Regions from separate parts of the Alteromonas sp. DYW1 genome, predicted to be linked through region 1. Evidence: predicted binding sites of a transcription regulator. Region 1 holds the regulator's gene; each other region holds the start of a gene.

Region 1 (5,610 bases):
TATTGCCACAGAAGGTGAAGGTCGCGAAATATTTATCGCACGTGGGCGCCCCGCAATGTACGCGCAAAATATGGATGATGGCAGTCGAGTAACGGCGCAGGCGAATTCAATTACTTATGCTGTATCGTCACGCGCCATTACCTTAGATGGTTCAGCACAGTTGGTGCGCGACAGCAGTATGGTACAAGGTGATTTGATCCAATTTGATATGGAGAAAGAGCAGCTACTTGCGCAAAGCAATGATAACGATGAAGAGCGCCGGGTTACCACCGTATTTCGCCCAGAAACGTTTAAAGATCTGCAAGACGACGAGCCAGAAGAAGAGCAACCGCAACAGGAAGAGCCGCGATAATGGCTACGCTGATCGCGCAGAACTTAGCGAAATCTTATAAGTCCAGACAAGTTGTTAGAGACGTTAGTCTCAGCGTTGATAGCGGTCAAATCGTCGGCCTGCTGGGGCCTAACGGTGCCGGTAAAACAACCACGTTTTATATGATTGTGGGGCTAGTGCCATTGGATCATGGGCGGATTTATATTGACCAATCTGAACTCACTTTGTTGCCCATGCATGAGCGGGCGCGTCAAGGTATCGGCTATTTACCGCAAGAAGCATCGATTTTCCGTAAATTAACGGTGCTCGAAAATATCATGGCTATTTTGCAGACTCGCAAAGAATTAACCACTATTCAGCGGGAGCAAGAGGCAGATGCATTGCTCGACGAATTTAATATTAATCATATTCGCAACAGTCTTGGAATGAGCTTGTCGGGGGGGGAGAGACGCCGAGTTGAAATTGCCAGAGCTCTGGCCGCCAACCCACAATTTATCTTGCTTGATGAACCGTTTGCTGGAGTTGATCCTATCTCGGTCAACGACATTAAAAAAATTATTCAGCACCTGTGCGAGCGCGGTATCGGTGTTTTGATAACTGACCATAACGTCCGTGAAACCCTTGATGTTTGTGAGAAAGCGTACATTGTTAGTCATGGAGAGTTAATCGCTGCAGGTACGGCAGACGAGGTTTTAGCAAATCAAAAAGTGAGAGATGTATACCTCGGCGAGCAATTCAGGCTATAGTTAACCTAACGATAATAATTTGTGCAAAGCAGAGTTCGTCAACACATGGTGTGGGAAGTAAAGAGCAATAAATGAAGCCCTCGTTACAGCTTAAATTCAGTCAACAACTTACGATGACGCCGCAGTTGCAGCAAGCAATCAAACTGCTGCAGTTATCGACGCTCGACTTACAAACCGAAATCCAAGAGGCGCTTGATTCTAATCCATTACTCGAGTTAGAAGAGGTTCACGAGCCAGACAGCAACAGTGATCTGCAGACCAATAGTAAGGAAAAGGAAGAGCCAACGGCGAATTCCAGTGATGATTCACTTGAAAGTGGTGATGCGCTTGAAAAGGCCGATTTGCCGGATGAGTTGCCCATCGATAGTACTTGGGATGAATACTACAGTGCTTCATCGGCACCAGCACCAATGTCTTCAAGTAGTGATGATGACCAGGTTTTTCAGGGGGAAACCACCGACAATATACAGGACCATTTGCTGTGGCAGATGGACTTGACTCCTTTTAGCGAAGTCGATCGCGCCATCGCCATTGCAATCATCGATTCGATTGACGAATCAGGTTATTTAACCTGCACAGTTGAAGATATTCTCGCCAGTGTGAATGATGACGTAACGGACGAGCAGGTTGAAGAAGATGAAGTCTTGTGTGTGCTGAAACGCATTCAAATGTTTGATCCTATCGGCTCTGGCTCTCGCACACCGCAGGAATGCTTGTTAGTCCAACTTAACCAGTTTGCGCCTGACACTCCTTGGGTAGCAGAAGCCAAGCAAATTCTCATCGAATTTTCTGATCTGTTAAGCAGTAAAGACTATCGAACTTTGATGCGCAAAAGCAGACTAAAGGAAGAAGAGCTAAGAGAGGCACTACGCTTATTGCAAACGCTTAATCCGCGTCCAGGCAGTGCGCTGATTACGAAGGAGCCAGAATACGTTATTCCGGATGTATCAGTCAGTAAGAAAAATGGTCGCTGGAATGTCGAGCTAAATCCAGACAGTTTGCCTAAACTAAGTATAAACCAGCAATATGCTGCCATGAGTCGCAACGCGCGCAACAGCAGCGATTCGCAATTTATTCGTTCGCATATGCAAGAAGCTAAGTGGTTCATAAAGAGTTTAGAAAGCCGCAATGAAACATTATTAAAGGTGGCTAACTGTATCGTGCAGCAGCAAATTGGCTTTTTTGAGCATGGGCCAGAAATGATGAAACCCATGGTGTTAAATGACGTGGCTGAAATGGTAGATATGCATGAGTCAACCATTTCACGGGTAACAACGCAAAAATATATGCACACCCCGCGCGGCATTTTTGAACTGAAATACTTTTTTTCTAGTCACGTTGCGACTGACGGGGGTGGCGAATGCTCCTCTACGGCGATACGTGCATTAATTAAGAAGCTGGTGGCAGCCGAAAAACCGAGCAAGCCACTGAGTGATAGCAAGATTGCTCAATTGTTGGCGGACCAAGGTATACAAGTGGCCCGTCGGACAATAGCAAAATACCGTGAATCGCTCGCGATTCCCCCGTCCAATCAACGTAAGAGTTTACTCTAATAGCTCGAACAAGAAGGAAGACGATATATGCAAATTAACTTAACTGGTCACCACGTTGATATTACCGATTCGCTCCGCAATTACGTCGACACCAAATTTTCAAAGTTGGAACGACATTTTGACCATATTTCCAACGTGCACGTGATATTAAATGTGGAAAAGTTAAATCAAAAGGCTGAAGCAACTGTGCATCTGAGTGGTGCGGAGATATTTGCATCATCGGAAGATACTGATATGTATGCAGCGATTGATAGCATGATAGATAAGCTTGATCGTCAGGTTATCCGGCATAAGGAAAAGCTGAAAAAGCATTAAAGCGGTCCTCTCCATCTTGGAGATTTGGAGTTTTTTAATAAACCATGAACCTACAAACAATATTAAGCACGAACCGCACGCAATGTGCGGTTCAGTGTAATAGCAAAAAACGAATTCTAGAAATCATTAGCCAACTCGCTGCGGACAATAATCCCGATATTGACCAAGATAAAGTTCTCGCTGCTCTCATGCAACGTGAACGCATGGGAAGCACTGGAATCGGCAATGGTATTGCTATCCCACATGGTCGCTTGTTGGGCTTGAGTAACGTTATGGCAATCGTAGTAACCAGTGAGCCTGCAATCGATTTTGACGCTATCGACGATAAACCCGTCGATATTTTCTTTGCTATTCTGGTGCCAGAAGATCAAGCTGACGGCCATTTGCAAACGTTGGCGAGCGTTGCTGGGAAGTTAGCAGACAAAGATCGGGTTAAATTAATCCGCAAAGCGCAAACAAGTGATGAAATCCTGCAAGCTTTGGCCTAATCTGTACACATTAATCTAAGGGAATTGATACGTTCACATGAAACTTATTATTGTCAGCGGTCGCAGTGGCTCAGGGAAATCAATTGCGCTACGTGCACTGGAAGATTTAGGTTACTATTGTGTTGATAATATACCCGTCAATCTACTCCCCACCCTGACACATGCCGTGGTCGATGAGTATGACCTTGTCGCGGTAAGCATTGATGTTCGCAACTTGCCAAAAGATCCCAATGAACTTGTAGAAATTCTTAATTATCTCCCTGACGCATGGGACATGAACGTCATCTATTTAGACGCCAGCGATGATGAGCTAGTTAAACGCTTCAGTGAAACCCGACGTTTACATCCACTGTCAAAGGAAAATCGTTCACTCTCAGACGCCATCATTGCCGAAAAACAGTTACTTGCTCCAATTGCTGAACGCGCTGATCTCTATCTGGACACTGACAAACTATCCGTCCATCAGCTAGCTGAATTGATCCGTGAGCGAGTGTTGGGAAAAAAGAGTTCTCGTTTGGTTTTGGTCTTCGAGAGTTTTGGCTTCAAATATGGTATTCCCAAAGATGCCGATTACGTTTTCGATGCCCGGTTTTTACCTAACCCCCATTGGGAGCCCGATCTTAAACACCTAACGGGCTTAGATTCACCGGTTGAACAGTTTTTAGGTTCGCAGCCGATTGTCACCAAATTTGTTTGGCAGATCCAGAACCTTATTTCGACGTGGTTACCGCATTTAGAGCGCAATAATCGTAGCTATGTGACAGTTGCGATTGGTTGTACTGGTGGTCAACATCGTTCGGTGTACGTAACTGAATGCTTAGCGCGGACCTTTCAAGATATTCATCCTGATGTGCAGATCCGCCATCGTGAGCTGAATCGGTAGAGGGATTTATGGCGCGTATTGAAGAGACTGTAACCATCGTCAACAAGTTAGGTTTGCATGCCCGCGCGGCGACTCAATTGGTGACCCTTGCGAATCAGTTCGACGCAACTATCACGCTTAATAAGGATGACAAAAGTGCGGATGCAAGTAGCGTACTTGGTTTAATGATGTTGGAAAGTCACCAAGGGGAATCCGTCAATATTATTTGTGAGGGGAGCGATGCCGATCAAGCATTTGCTGCAGTTAAGCAACTTATTGATGGTAAGTTTAATGAAGATGAGTAGTAACTCGCGGTAATTACTGATTAATTTACCCTCCTAACTTTGCTACTTTTGTTGATCTTGAACTATTCTTGTTCCTATGAGGTTCGGCGCTCCAATGGATTTGACCATGCGCAGTTTTAGGTTAGGTCATACAAAACTTTGGGGGCGTAGTCGTTCATTTAATGTTTGCCACTTTTAAGCTCGTTGCATTGTTCCGGCGTTTTTTTCTACTTAGCTTTTGTATTCTAGCTTGTTCGCTCAGCTTGACCGCTGCAGCGAAGCAGTTTTTCTTCGATGTGGATCGTTATTCGGTTAAATCCGGGCTGCCTGACAGCACTGTGTTCAGTATTGCCCGCGACCAACAAGGTTATCTTTGGCTAGGCACTCCGAACGGGCTTGCCCGATTTAATGGGCGAGTTTTTGATAATTTTTCAGCGGCGAACCCTCAAGGAACAGAGGTCGCTTCGCGTAATAACAGTAATATATTTATTGATAGTCAGCAGCGTCTGTGGGTCGGTACTTGGGGCCAAGGGGTGTTTGTTTATGATCAGCAGTTACGCCTGCAATTGCATTTATCTGACCAAGCATCTGAGGCCTTCAGACTTAATAGCAATTTAGTCCAAACCTTCTTTGAAGATTCGTCAGGCAATGTGTGGGTCGGTACCAATGGCGGTGGCGTGTCAGTTTTCCTACAAGAGACAAACCGCATTCAAACCTTTATGCACAGTGACAGCGACTCTCGTAGCCTCAGTCACAATCGTGTATGGCATATTACTCAAGACTCGGATGGATCCATATGGATTGCTACTGGCGCTGGGTTAGACCGCATTCAAACAGATAGTTTCAGCGTTATTCCCTTAAATAATTTGGTTGCACAGGACAGCCTACTGTTTCAACAGCGTATTCGACGCTTGTTGGTAACATCCGCTGGAGATATGTGGGTAGGTACCGAAAATGGTATTTGTAAGATGGCAAGTACCCGAGATAGTTGTATTACCATTAGCGGGTTTAATGCCGAAAATATCACCGAT
Region 2 (5,610 bases), 570 kb from region 1:
GCCCCATGCATCAGTGCGCTGATTGGTACCTTCCCAGAAAAATTGGTCAATTAAATAGCCGTGCGCACCATGTATTTCAACGCCATCGAAGCCTAAGCGTTTGGCATCAGCGGCAGCGCTGGCAAAGGCCGCAATGACGCGCTCGATATGCTTAACGGTCATTGGTTCAGCTCCTTGCTTACCTGGTTTAAAAAGGCCCGATGGACCGGCACTCGGTAATTCAGGGAAGGGAGCTTTATCAGCCACACGTGCCATTCCAACATGCCATAGTTGTGGCATTATTTTAGCGCCCGCAGCATGCACCTCATTCACTACCTGTTGCCAACCTTGTAATGCTGCTTCACCATGGAATTGCGGGATGCTCTCAGCCATAGTTGCTACCGGATCATTAACAGTAGTACCTTCAGTAATAATCAACCCGGTGCCACCTTGCGCCCGACGTTGATAATAGCCTGCTACAGCTTCTGTTGGGATCCCATTAGGTGAAAACTGACGCGTCATAGGTGCCATAACGACGCGATTGTTGAGGGTTAATTTGGGGTGTATAAAGGGGCTGAATAAAGCTTTTGTTTGCATACTGCGATCATCCGGTTAAGTGCCTAGAATTACGAAAATCCAATCATTTGTATTTGTGACTGAGAACTTGACAGTAGATTAAATCAGAACTAGGCAGAGTCAATTGACAGTTATGAATAGTCCTACATAAGTTGTACTAGACCAGAGGCTTGGTTTTTACGATTGCAAGGTATTTTGATAGAGGATGAGCTAACTGTTAACCGGATAAATGTTAAGTATTGCTTCCCCTATAGTTTTGTTTGTAGGCTACAAAAAATGTAGGGAGTAGAGTTTCAGATTTATGGACTCCAAAACGTAATTGCGCCTGTATTCAGGCGCAATAGTCTTGAGTAGAATTGTTGCGTGCTGCCTAGCGATTTTTACGTTTTAACGTAAGACCTAATACAGAAAGCATCAAAATGGCAAGGGTCGATGGCTCAGGAACCGTAGTTCCTCCAACCGTCGAGCTGCCAAAAGTAATATCGTCGAAAACTTGGCTATTCACTGAGCCGCCAAATAATACTGATTGAGCAACACCAGAGAAACTGACGCCAAAACTGTTGAATGGGCAGTAGCTTGCGTCATACGCGGCATCACATCCACCGGACCTACCATTCAATGTTCCTGGTAACACGACTGTAGTTAGTAAGTTGCCTGTGCCATTCAAGCCGTCGAATATACTCAAGAAGCTACCGGCTGCAAACGGATCTGAGTAGACAAACGAGAAACCGTTAGTAAAACCAGCAGCAACATTCATAAACGGATTAGTTGTAGGGAAATACAACGCTCCATTGCGTGAAGTGCTAATACCCACATCGCCGCGCGAGGTATTGCTGCAAGTTTCTCCGACGTTATTCAGGCACAATAGCGTAGCACCGCTACTAAATTCTACGCCAAAATTAGTTCCTGTGGTGCCAAAGCTTGAAGTGCCGCCATTGTAATACCCTGCAATTTGGACAGTACTGTCATTGGGATAAGGCGCGATATTCTCGAAGTCCAAATAGATAACTGCAGCAGTAGCACTTTGCGCAATACTGAACATAGCAGCTAGCATAAATGCTTTTGTTAAAAGTTTTTTCATACCTGTTCCTTGTTGAGTGGTTCTGCGCGAGTTAAATAAAAGTTGCGCATTTTGTGCTTTGCATAAACCGTGCCTGCGTTAATTGGTCTATTTAAATCAGTTATTTACGTGGTTTCTAGTTTGGCCGAAAATCGATAAATGTAAAGAAAGTTGACACTCATCATTAGATAGCGATTGATTGAGACTGTTTGGTGCTCTTGCTTTTTTCACGCGGGTTGTCGGTCGGATGCTTCTTGAGTAAATTTTGCGTGTGATGGTATAGAACGAGACTCAGTGACGCACGCTAGGTAAGTATTTGGCAACGATACTGAGGTATTCACCGCTCGCATGTAAGTCGCTGAGCGCTGCATCAAATTCGGCGACCGTAGCCAAGTCAATCGTTTGTTTACTAAACATGAGATAATTGCTCGCCTCCTGATCACTGGTGATACGAAAGAGTGGCACCATCTGGTGTTGTTTTGAATCCCAGTTTTGTAAATAGTGGCGGCCTTCAATCTCTGATTCAATATAGCCATCCACACGTCCTAGAGCCGCTAACTGGGGTAGGTTTTGGTCATTGTCGATAAAAACCATGCGCTCCAGAAATTTTTTGTCTTCCACTAAGTGTGCATATGAGTCGGAGTAAATTGCCCCACGTAATGCGCCAATCAACACGTTTGAGGCAGCAACATCGGCCAACGATTTGATACCTGCAAAGGAGTCCATTCGTTGTTTATTGACAAAAAGTACGTAGTGGCTGTGTCTAAAAATATGCGAGGAAAAGTACGCATAGTTTTGTCGCTCAGGTAATATGCTCGCTGCCAGTGTCATATCGACTAAGCCTGACTCAATGCTTTTTAATACCCTCGACCAAGGCATAGCGACGAAAGTGAGCGTGTATGGAGTGCGTTTAAACACAGCACGAATTAACTCTATATCTTGGCCCTGCCAAAAGCCTTGTGCATCGACATAGCGATAGATTTGGCGCTCATTGATAGCAATTGTAAACTCTTTCGCGGTAAGGCAGAAAATAGGCAGGCTGAAGATGATAAAAACGAGAGTTTTGAACACTACAATCACGCTGAATGACTTGTTACGCTAAGTGTAGAACACCTTTGACCAAGTGCGCAATGCGCAATTGATATTGAAATTTCGATAATTTGCGCAGATCCTGCGTGCAACGGTATCGATGTAACCGCAGTAGCATCTTCAGTTTATAACCAACTAAGCATCATTAATGCTCAAAACGACAACCGCTATGAACGCAATGATTTTTATTTCTTTTTTGGCGAAAGAATAAAACAGCTCGCGATGAGCTGCAGGTTAATAATTGCGTCGCTCATCGTTTGCTATATATGTGTTTTTAGTTAGGTTGTTTTTTCTAATTTTTATTAACATTCTGCTAACTCTTGGATAAACAATTTTGGTACACTGGTACGATGTCCGAGCAGTTCGGGATCCAGTTCTAGGTAGTAAAAATGATGCAAACAACAACTGACGCCTTTGATTTTATTATTGTCGGTGCAGGTTCAGCTGGCGCCACGCTGGCGGCGCGTTTGAGCGAGAATCCTGCGTGCAAAGTGTGTCTATTAGAGGCGGGTGGTAAAGACCGTAACCCGTTAATCCACATTCCATTTGGTTTATCACTGCTTTCCCGTGTCGAGGGGATTGGTTGGGGCTATCACACAGCACCACAAGCGCAGTTAAATAATCGAGAATTATTCTGGCCGCGTGGCAAGACGTTAGGCGGTTCAAGTTCCATTAATGCGATGTGCTACATTCGCGGTGATATAAACGACTACAACGATTGGGCCGCCAAGGGTGCGACGGGTTGGGACTGGGACTCAGTATTGCCGTTTTTCAAACGGTCCGAAAACAACCAGCGCGGGGCTGACGAGTATCATGGTGTCGGTGGTCCACTGAATGTCGATGATTTACGGCATAAGGATAAATTATCGCATCGCTTTGTTGCCGCCGCAGATGCTGTCGGTTTCAATATTCTGGATGATTTTAATCGGGAAGAGCGCGAAGGTTTAGGCTTTTATCAAGTTTCCCAAGTGGGTGGACAGCGTTGCTCGACGGCAAAAGGATTTTTAAAACCCGCTTTACAGCGCAATAATCTTACGGTTATGACTGGCGTGATGGTTGAGCGTGTTTTGTTAAAGGATGGGCAGGCTACAGGCGTACAAGCGCGTATTGGCGGCAAAGCTCAACGTCTTAAGGCAAGTCAGGAAGTTATATTATGCGGTGGCGCGATTAATTCGCCACAATTGCTGATGCTTTCAGGGATTGGACCGGCTGAGCATTTGCGTGAAAAGGGGATCCACGTACAGGTTGATTTACCTGGGGTAGGGCAAAATTTGCAAGACCACCTAGACGCGATTGTGCAGCATAAGTGTAAAGCACGCGAGGGATATGCTGTGGCATTCTCTGCACTACCTAAGTATATCGCTGCAACGTTTAAATACTTGTTTAAACGTAAGGGGCTATTTTCCTCAAATATTGCTGAAGCTGGTGGTTTTATGCGCTCTTCATTGGCGCAATCCGGTCCAGATATTCAATTTCACTTTTTACCTGCAATTCTAGAAGACCACGGTCGTCATTCTGTATTAGGTTACGGTTATGGCGTGCACGTATGTTGCTTGTACCCTAAAAGCCGAGGAGAGATCCGATTGCAGAGCAATCATCCAGCCGACCATGCACTAATTGAACCGAATTACTTGTCTCATCCTGATGATCAAAAAGTCATGATCGAAGGTGTGCGTAAAGCTAGGGAAATCATGGCTTCTGCCGGATTTGAAGAGTTTGAGAGTACCGAACATGCACCAGGAGCAGAGGCGCAGAGTGATGAAGCGATCCTGGCCTTCATTCGGGAAAAATCAGAAACCATCTATCATCCGATTGGTACTTGTAAAATGGGGCAAGAGTCAGATCCTATGGCAGTGGTGGATCCCCAACTTCGTGTCTATGGGGTTAAAGGCTTGCGTGTCGTCGACGCATCAGTAATGCCAAGCCTAGTCGGTGGTAATACCAATGCCCCAACTATCATGATTGCAGAGCGTGCGGCAGAGTTTATTCAACAGGAAACGGCGCTTTAAGCAATTAGGTACGGCTAGCAGCACCCACAGTTGCGTTTGTGTTTATCTAATCCACCAATGCCGGGATTAAAGGTATTGGTGGGATCAAGGCTCTTATAAAAGGTTTGTAAACTCGATTCCGCTTGGTACAAGTGCCCCACGTTGTGTTCAGCAGGGTATTTGGCCCCGCGTTTATCAAGTTCTTTTAATAGCAAGTCTTTCACGACTTTAGGGTCGACGCCGGGCTTTAAGATATAGTCTTGGTGGAATACATGACAAAAGAAATGGCCGTAATACAGTTTTTTCGCAATCATAGCATCTAACAAACTGGGTAGTTGTTCGACCCAGTCACGATCATTTCTGCGTAACGCAATATCCAAGGCTAGGATGTCACCCACCTCATCAGCATGCATCATCTGGTAGCGAACTGCAGCACCAGCGGCGGCAAAGCGATGTAAAAAGGCCTTGCTAGACTCATCAGCAGAGCATTCGAAGTAGGCGCCATGCGACTCGTCAGCAAAATAGTCACGTAAAAACAGCTCAGCTTCGTGTATCCCAGCATCACTCATTTTTATAATCAAATGATGTTCAAACTCATGTTCAAATGCCAGCATACGTGGCGGTAAATGTTGCGGCAACAGGTTGGAAGCATACTGCATCGCACGATCGGTTAAGCAATCCGGCAGCAATGGCAGTTTGTTTAAGGTACTGTCTAACCGCCCTTTAAGCGCGAAGAGGCTCGGTAATCGTTGGGTGCCCAAGTGTTGCACACTGAGAAAGGTATCCTTGCCGTAGTGCTTAGCTATTGTGAACGTATCTCGATGTAAATACTCAGCCACTTCCGGTAATGCAGAAAAATGCTGGAGCATGTGGCGACGGAGCTCGGTCAACACATCAGCACGATTGGTTCCAATGTAA
Region 3 (5,610 bases), 1.9 Mb from region 1:
GCTACGACTTTAAACTTGAACACGCCGTGTTCACGGTTGAGGATTTTTATTAGTGCGTAGGCATCGGTGAGTGAGGTTGGTTCATCACATACCACGACTAGAATATCTTGTGCCGCGCGACTAAAACTCAGAACCATATCTGAAATGCCTGCAGCAGTATCGACAATTAAGACATCGATAGGGGTTTTCAATTCACTAAAGGCTCGGATCAGACCAGCATGTTGGGTCGGTGTTAATTCCGTCATGCTTTGTGAGCCGGATGTGGCTGGTGCAATTTTAATTCCGTGAGGTCCAGTCACAAGCACCTCGTCGAGCGTACATTCGCCAGATAAAACGTGCGACAAATTTTTGTCGACCCGCAAGCCTAACATCACGTCAACGTTAGCCAGCCCCAAGTCAGCATCCAAGACCAGCACCCGCTGCCCTTGCTTCGCCATTGCCACAGCAGTATTCAGTGTAATGTTAGTTTTACCAACACCCCCTTTCCCACCGGTGACCGCAATAACCTTAATTAAACGTGATTGTTTCATTCTTCTTAAGCCGCTAGCCTGATCTTCAATCATACTGCTTTTGCTGTATTTGCCGCTATATGGTTGCTAGTATGGTGCAACTTGTACTTTTTATAAAGCCTTGCTGCAAGAGAAATCAGATTTTTTCCACTTGCAGACGCAATATCTTCCGGTACTTTCTGACCATCCGTAACAAAGCTTAGCGGTAAGTTATAGTTTATAGCAACACTTAGCATTTCACCCAATGAATAGCATTCATCTAACTTTGTGAATATGCACCCTTGCAGTGGTACGTTTTTATACGCATTCACAACGCCTTGCAGGCTGGCATATTGGGCATTTGCTTGCGCAACCAAATAATAGTTAATTGGCATGTTAATCCCACGCGATAACTCTTGCAACTGACCAATTAAGCGCGCGTCTCGTTGCGAGAAGCCTGCAGTGTCGATTAGTACCATTCGCTTATTTCGTAGTTGATGAATAACATTTGCCAATTCTTCACCGTTGTGGGCTTTCTTAACAGTACAACCAATGATCTTACCGTAGGTTGATAATTGCTCGAACGCACCAATACGATAGCTGTCAATAGTCACTAAAGCGACCTGTTCGGCGCCATGTTTTTGAGCATAGCGCGCGGCCAGTTTTGCGATTGTTGTCGTTTTCCCCACACCAGTAGGCCCAACCATTGCGACAACACCAGACTGCGTAAGTAAATGCTGGCCGCCTACGTGTACTCGATTAGCTAATAATTTGAGTAGCATTAACCAAGCATCACGCTCATTGGCTTCTGCTGGCAAATAATTGATTAATTGATCACTGAGTGATTCTTCAATTCCCATTAATTGAAGTTGTTCATATAAATAACCATGCAATGGGTTTTTCAACTGTTTGCGTTGCTCTGTCAATGCCGCGACTTGAAATGAAAGAATGTTACGCAGCGACGCCAATTCTTGATGCATATCCGCCAGTTGCTGCGGTACGTCTGCATGATGCTGAGCGGTTGCGTTCGCGGCACCGGATTGATTGCTCTCTACCGACGGTGTCGCCTGCACATTGGGCGCTTTTTCAGCATAAGTCTGCGCATAAGGCTCAGCTTTCGCAGACACTCGATTAGGTTTGGTAGTTTCTCGCTCGGTACTCGCCGTTGCTGACTGCTTCGCATTTGCCGCTTGTTGCTTTTCAAGCAACTGCTTCAAACTATCCGGACCATCATCGCCAATAATTTCACTCAGAGTTGGCGTGCGTTGGCGAGGTTCCGCTTTAATCGTTTTGGCTGACGTTGGCGGTGTTTGTGTATGTGGGTCGTAAGCGGCAACGAGTTCAATGCCTGAGCCGGTTTTGCGGGTCGACATGATTACGGCATCAGCACCAAGCTCTTCTTTCACTTGACGCAATGCCTCGCGCATATCCTTACCGACAAATCGTCTAATTTTCATCGCTTATGCTCCACTTCACTTATCTGCTTATTGCCCAACGGCACTTACAATTCGAATTTGCTTATCATCAGGAATTTCCTGATAGGACAGGACATGCAAACCCGTCACCGCATGTTTTAAGAAACGCGATAATACCGGTCTTAACATGCCTGACGTCAGCAATACTGATGGTTCTCCTGCCAGCTCCTGCTGCTGAGTCGCCTCGCTGAGCGATTGCTGGATCCGGTCAGCTAGTCCAGGCTCAATACCAGCGCCATCCTCGCCACCTGCCTGTAATGACTTGTGCAGTATTTGTTCCAACTCTGGCGCCAAAGTAATGACGGGCAGCTCGGCCCCGCCGTGATTGATTTCTTGGATAATTAAACGCTTCAAAGCGATCCGCACGGCTGAGACTAATACGTCAGGATCTTGACTTTTCGGACCATATTCACACAACGTTTGTACAATCGTGCGCATATCACGAATAGGTACACCTTCGTACAGCAACGTGCGCAAGACTTTAACCACCGTGCTGAGCGATAAAATATCAGGGATCAGCCCTTCTACCAGTTTTGGATTACTCTTGGCTAACATGTCCAAGAGTTGTTGAGCTTCCTCGTGCCCGAGTAGTTGATAGGCATTAGTTGTCAACAATTGACTCAAGTGGGTTGCCACAACTGTGGCGGTATCAACCACGGTATAGCCTAATGTTTGGGCATGTTCACGCTGGGCTGGTTTGATCCAAACAGCATCTAAACCAAAGGCAGGATCTTTCGTCGGTTTACCATCAAGCTTACCAAAGACCTGACCTGGATTAATCGCTAGCTCGCTGTCATGATTAATATCTGCTTCCCCGACGTTTACGCCTAACATGGCAATTGTGTAAGTTGTCGGGTTGAGATCAAGATTGTCTCGAATGTGCACTGGCGGGATCAGGAAGCCAAGTTCTTGCGAAAGCTTTTTCCTAACTCCCTTAATGCGCGTCAACAGCTCGCCACCTTGCGCTTTATCCACCAAGGGGATCAAACGATAACCCACTTCTAGTCCGATGGTATCGACCTGCTGTACGTCATCCCAACCGAGTTCTTTAATTTCTGCCGGGGTTTGACTGTCAGCCGGTAACACTTCGCCGGTTTTTTCAACTTTCTCGGGTTGTTGGGCTTGGCGTGTTTTGAGGTAGGCCAATCCCCCTGCAAGCGCACTAAAACTTAAGAATGCGAGGTGTGGCATACCAGGGACAATACCCATAACGAATAGAATACCCGACGCAATAGACAAAGCTCGAGGGTTGGTGAGCTGTTTATCCAGCTCCTGACCCATTTCCTGGGTTTCATTCTCACGCGTAACGATTATCGCAGTTGCCACTGACAACAATAACGATGGGATCTGAGCGACCAAACCATCACCAATGGTCAGAATGGTATATACCTCAAGTGCTCGACTGAACGGCAGGTCATACTGCACTAAGCCGATAAACAAGCCGCCTACGATATTGATAAGCATGATAAATAGGCCTGCAATAGCATCACCTTTAACGAACTTTGAAGCACCATCCATTGAACCGTAAAAATCAGCTTCTTGAGTGATCTCTTCACGTCGTTTACGGGCTTCATCTTGATCGATGTAGCCCGCATTCAAATCAGCGTCGATAGCCATTTGCTTGCCTGGCATCGCATCCAAGGTAAAACGAGCACTTACCTCAGAGATACGTCCGGCCCCCGCGGTCACAACTTTAAAGTTTATAATCAATAAGATCGCGAATACGACCACACCCACGGCAAAGTTACCGCCGATAACGACTTCACCAAAGGCTTGGATCACTTTACCTGCAGCATCGCCACCTTCATGCCCGTACAGCAAAACAACCCGTGTTGAAGCAACATTAAGTGCCAATCGTAAGACTGTTGCGATAAGCAAAACTAAGGGGAAAATACCGAAATCAACCGGCTTTTGCGTGAATACGGCAACCAGAATGATCACCAACGATAGCGCTATGTTGAAGCTGAACAGCACGTCAAGCAAGAAGGGTGGCATGGGCAAGATAACCATGCCCATAATGGCCAATAAAACCATGGGCGCGCCAAGCCCTGACGTAAAGCGCTTGAGTTGGTTCTTATCGAAATTTCGCCATTTAGCGGTTAATTCCATCCTGACAGCCACTCCCCTATAACGGAATTTTGACGCAAAAATTACGGTTTCAAGATGTATTTCAACAACTGTGCCAGTCTCTGCTTTATGGCGTAATTTTTTATTTTAGTGACTAATTTTTGCAAAATTGTCCGCCAGCAATTGTCCCGAACAAGAGCAAACAGGTAGGGTTTACGCAGCAAGCAATGACCACAATCGCCAACTGACGACAATCACCATCAACGGGCTTTTAGCGTTTTTTTCATTAAACCAACTACACAATTAGATTAAGTGAAGATTAACTAGCGACGATATTCCGGCGGAATAGGTAGGTCACGTTTTAATGGTTTTGGTCGCGCGCCCTTACCGGCTTTAAAGGCTTTGAGTTGATAAACATAAGCCAACACCTGGGCTACCGCCATAAACAGCTTGTTAGGGATCTCGTGATCTGTTTCGGTACTGTAATAAATAGCCCGCGCTAACATCGGCGATGGAATTAATGGTACGTCACTGGCGGTGGCGATTTTCCGAATATGCATCGCTAGTTCATCAACCCCTTTAGCCACCACGACTGGCGCTCGATTACCATCTTCATCGTACTTTAAAGCAACCGAATAGTGAGTTGGGTTAGTAACCACAACATCGGCTTTCGGTACTTCTTGCATCATGCGCCTTGCTGCAGCTTGAAATTGTAGTTTACGAATACGCCCTTTAACTTGTGGATCACCCTCGGCATTTTTACGTTCATCTTTGACTTCTTGCTTCGTCATTTTCATTTGTTCATGATGCTTATGGCTTTGATAGGGCACATCAATCGCCACGATTGGGATCAACGCGCAGCACATGATCAAGAACGCCCACTCGATCATATCTAAAGCATGAAAAATACTCAGGGGATAGAGCTCCTGATCCAAGTGCAGCGCTTCATCACGAAACAAGAGCAAGGATAAATACGCTGCGCCCGCAACTACGATAAACTTGCCCAAAGCCTTTAATAGCTCGACCAAACCCTCCACACCAAACATGCGTTTAAAACCATTAATGGGATTAATTTTCTCAGCTTTTGGTGTCGCAGATTCCCAGGTGAAATTGTAGCCCCCTAAGGCTATTGACCCATAGATGCCGGCCACCATTGCAATGATCATGTAAAACAAAACCGGCGTACTCACCTCTGAGAATGCTTGCCCCCAGATTTGAAACATATGATTCAAATCATAGGTTTCATCCCGCGATAAAGTAAACGAGCGTTGCATGATCTGAAACAACGCGCTGGCTATATATGACCCCATCAGCATAAATGCTACTGCACTGGCGATTAAAACCAACGCCGTCGACAGCTCGCGCGACCGAGCGATCTGCCCCTTCTTGCGCGCATCTTGGATCTTTTTCTGTGTGGGTTCCTCGGTTTTTTCGTATGAATCAGCCATGCCAGCCTACACTCCGCAGATCCGCACTAACTGACACATCATCAGCTGAGCGCGTTCCCACTGCTGTTCAAAGTGATTGGTAAAGTTAGCCATGGTGATCCAGATGATCACAAGGCCCATGATCTGGGCAAT

What was found. Region 1 encodes sigma-54, which starts transcription at its own class of promoters, with help from an activator protein. Its sites were predicted from a motif close to GTTGGCACGNNNNTNGNNT; they were not measured.
Region 2: the regulator sigma-54 is predicted to act here: its motif matches at 1,695-1,713, upstream of AC121Z_RS05770 (PEP-CTERM sorting domain-containing protein).
Region 3: the regulator sigma-54 is predicted to act here: its motif matches at 4,132-4,150, upstream of flhA (flagellar biosynthesis protein FlhA).

What each region holds. Positions count from the first base shown of each region.
Region 1 covers NZ_CM186038.1:712,843-718,452, forward strand. The annotation lists gene lptA (lipopolysaccharide transport periplasmic protein LptA) at 1-352, shown strand, start outside; gene lptB (LPS export ABC transporter ATP-binding protein) at 352-1,077, shown strand; gene AC121Z_RS03275 (RNA polymerase factor sigma-54) at 1,149-2,630, shown strand; gene hpf (ribosome hibernation promoting factor) at 2,658-2,945, shown strand; gene ptsN (PTS IIA-like nitrogen regulatory protein PtsN) at 2,990-3,433, shown strand; gene rapZ (RNase adapter RapZ) at 3,471-4,316, shown strand; gene AC121Z_RS03295 (HPr family phosphocarrier protein) at 4,325-4,600, shown strand; gene AC121Z_RS03300 (sensor histidine kinase) at 4,762-5,610, shown strand, end outside.
Region 2 covers NZ_CM186038.1:1,279,693-1,285,302, forward strand. The annotation lists gene AC121Z_RS05765 (NADH:flavin oxidoreductase) at 1-576, opposite strand, end outside; gene AC121Z_RS05770 (PEP-CTERM sorting domain-containing protein) at 926-1,636, opposite strand; gene AC121Z_RS05775 (substrate-binding periplasmic protein) at 1,907-2,686, opposite strand; gene AC121Z_RS05780 (GMC family oxidoreductase) at 3,094-4,713, shown strand; gene dld (D-lactate dehydrogenase) at 4,728-5,610, opposite strand, start outside.
Region 3 covers NZ_CM186038.1:2,633,240-2,638,849, forward strand. The annotation lists gene AC121Z_RS11810 (MinD/ParA family protein) at 1-563, opposite strand, end outside; gene flhF (flagellar biosynthesis GTPase FlhF) at 560-1,945, opposite strand; gene flhA (flagellar biosynthesis protein FlhA) at 1,973-4,072, opposite strand; gene flhB (flagellar biosynthesis protein FlhB) at 4,354-5,478, opposite strand; gene fliR (flagellar biosynthetic protein FliR) at 5,485-5,610, opposite strand, start outside.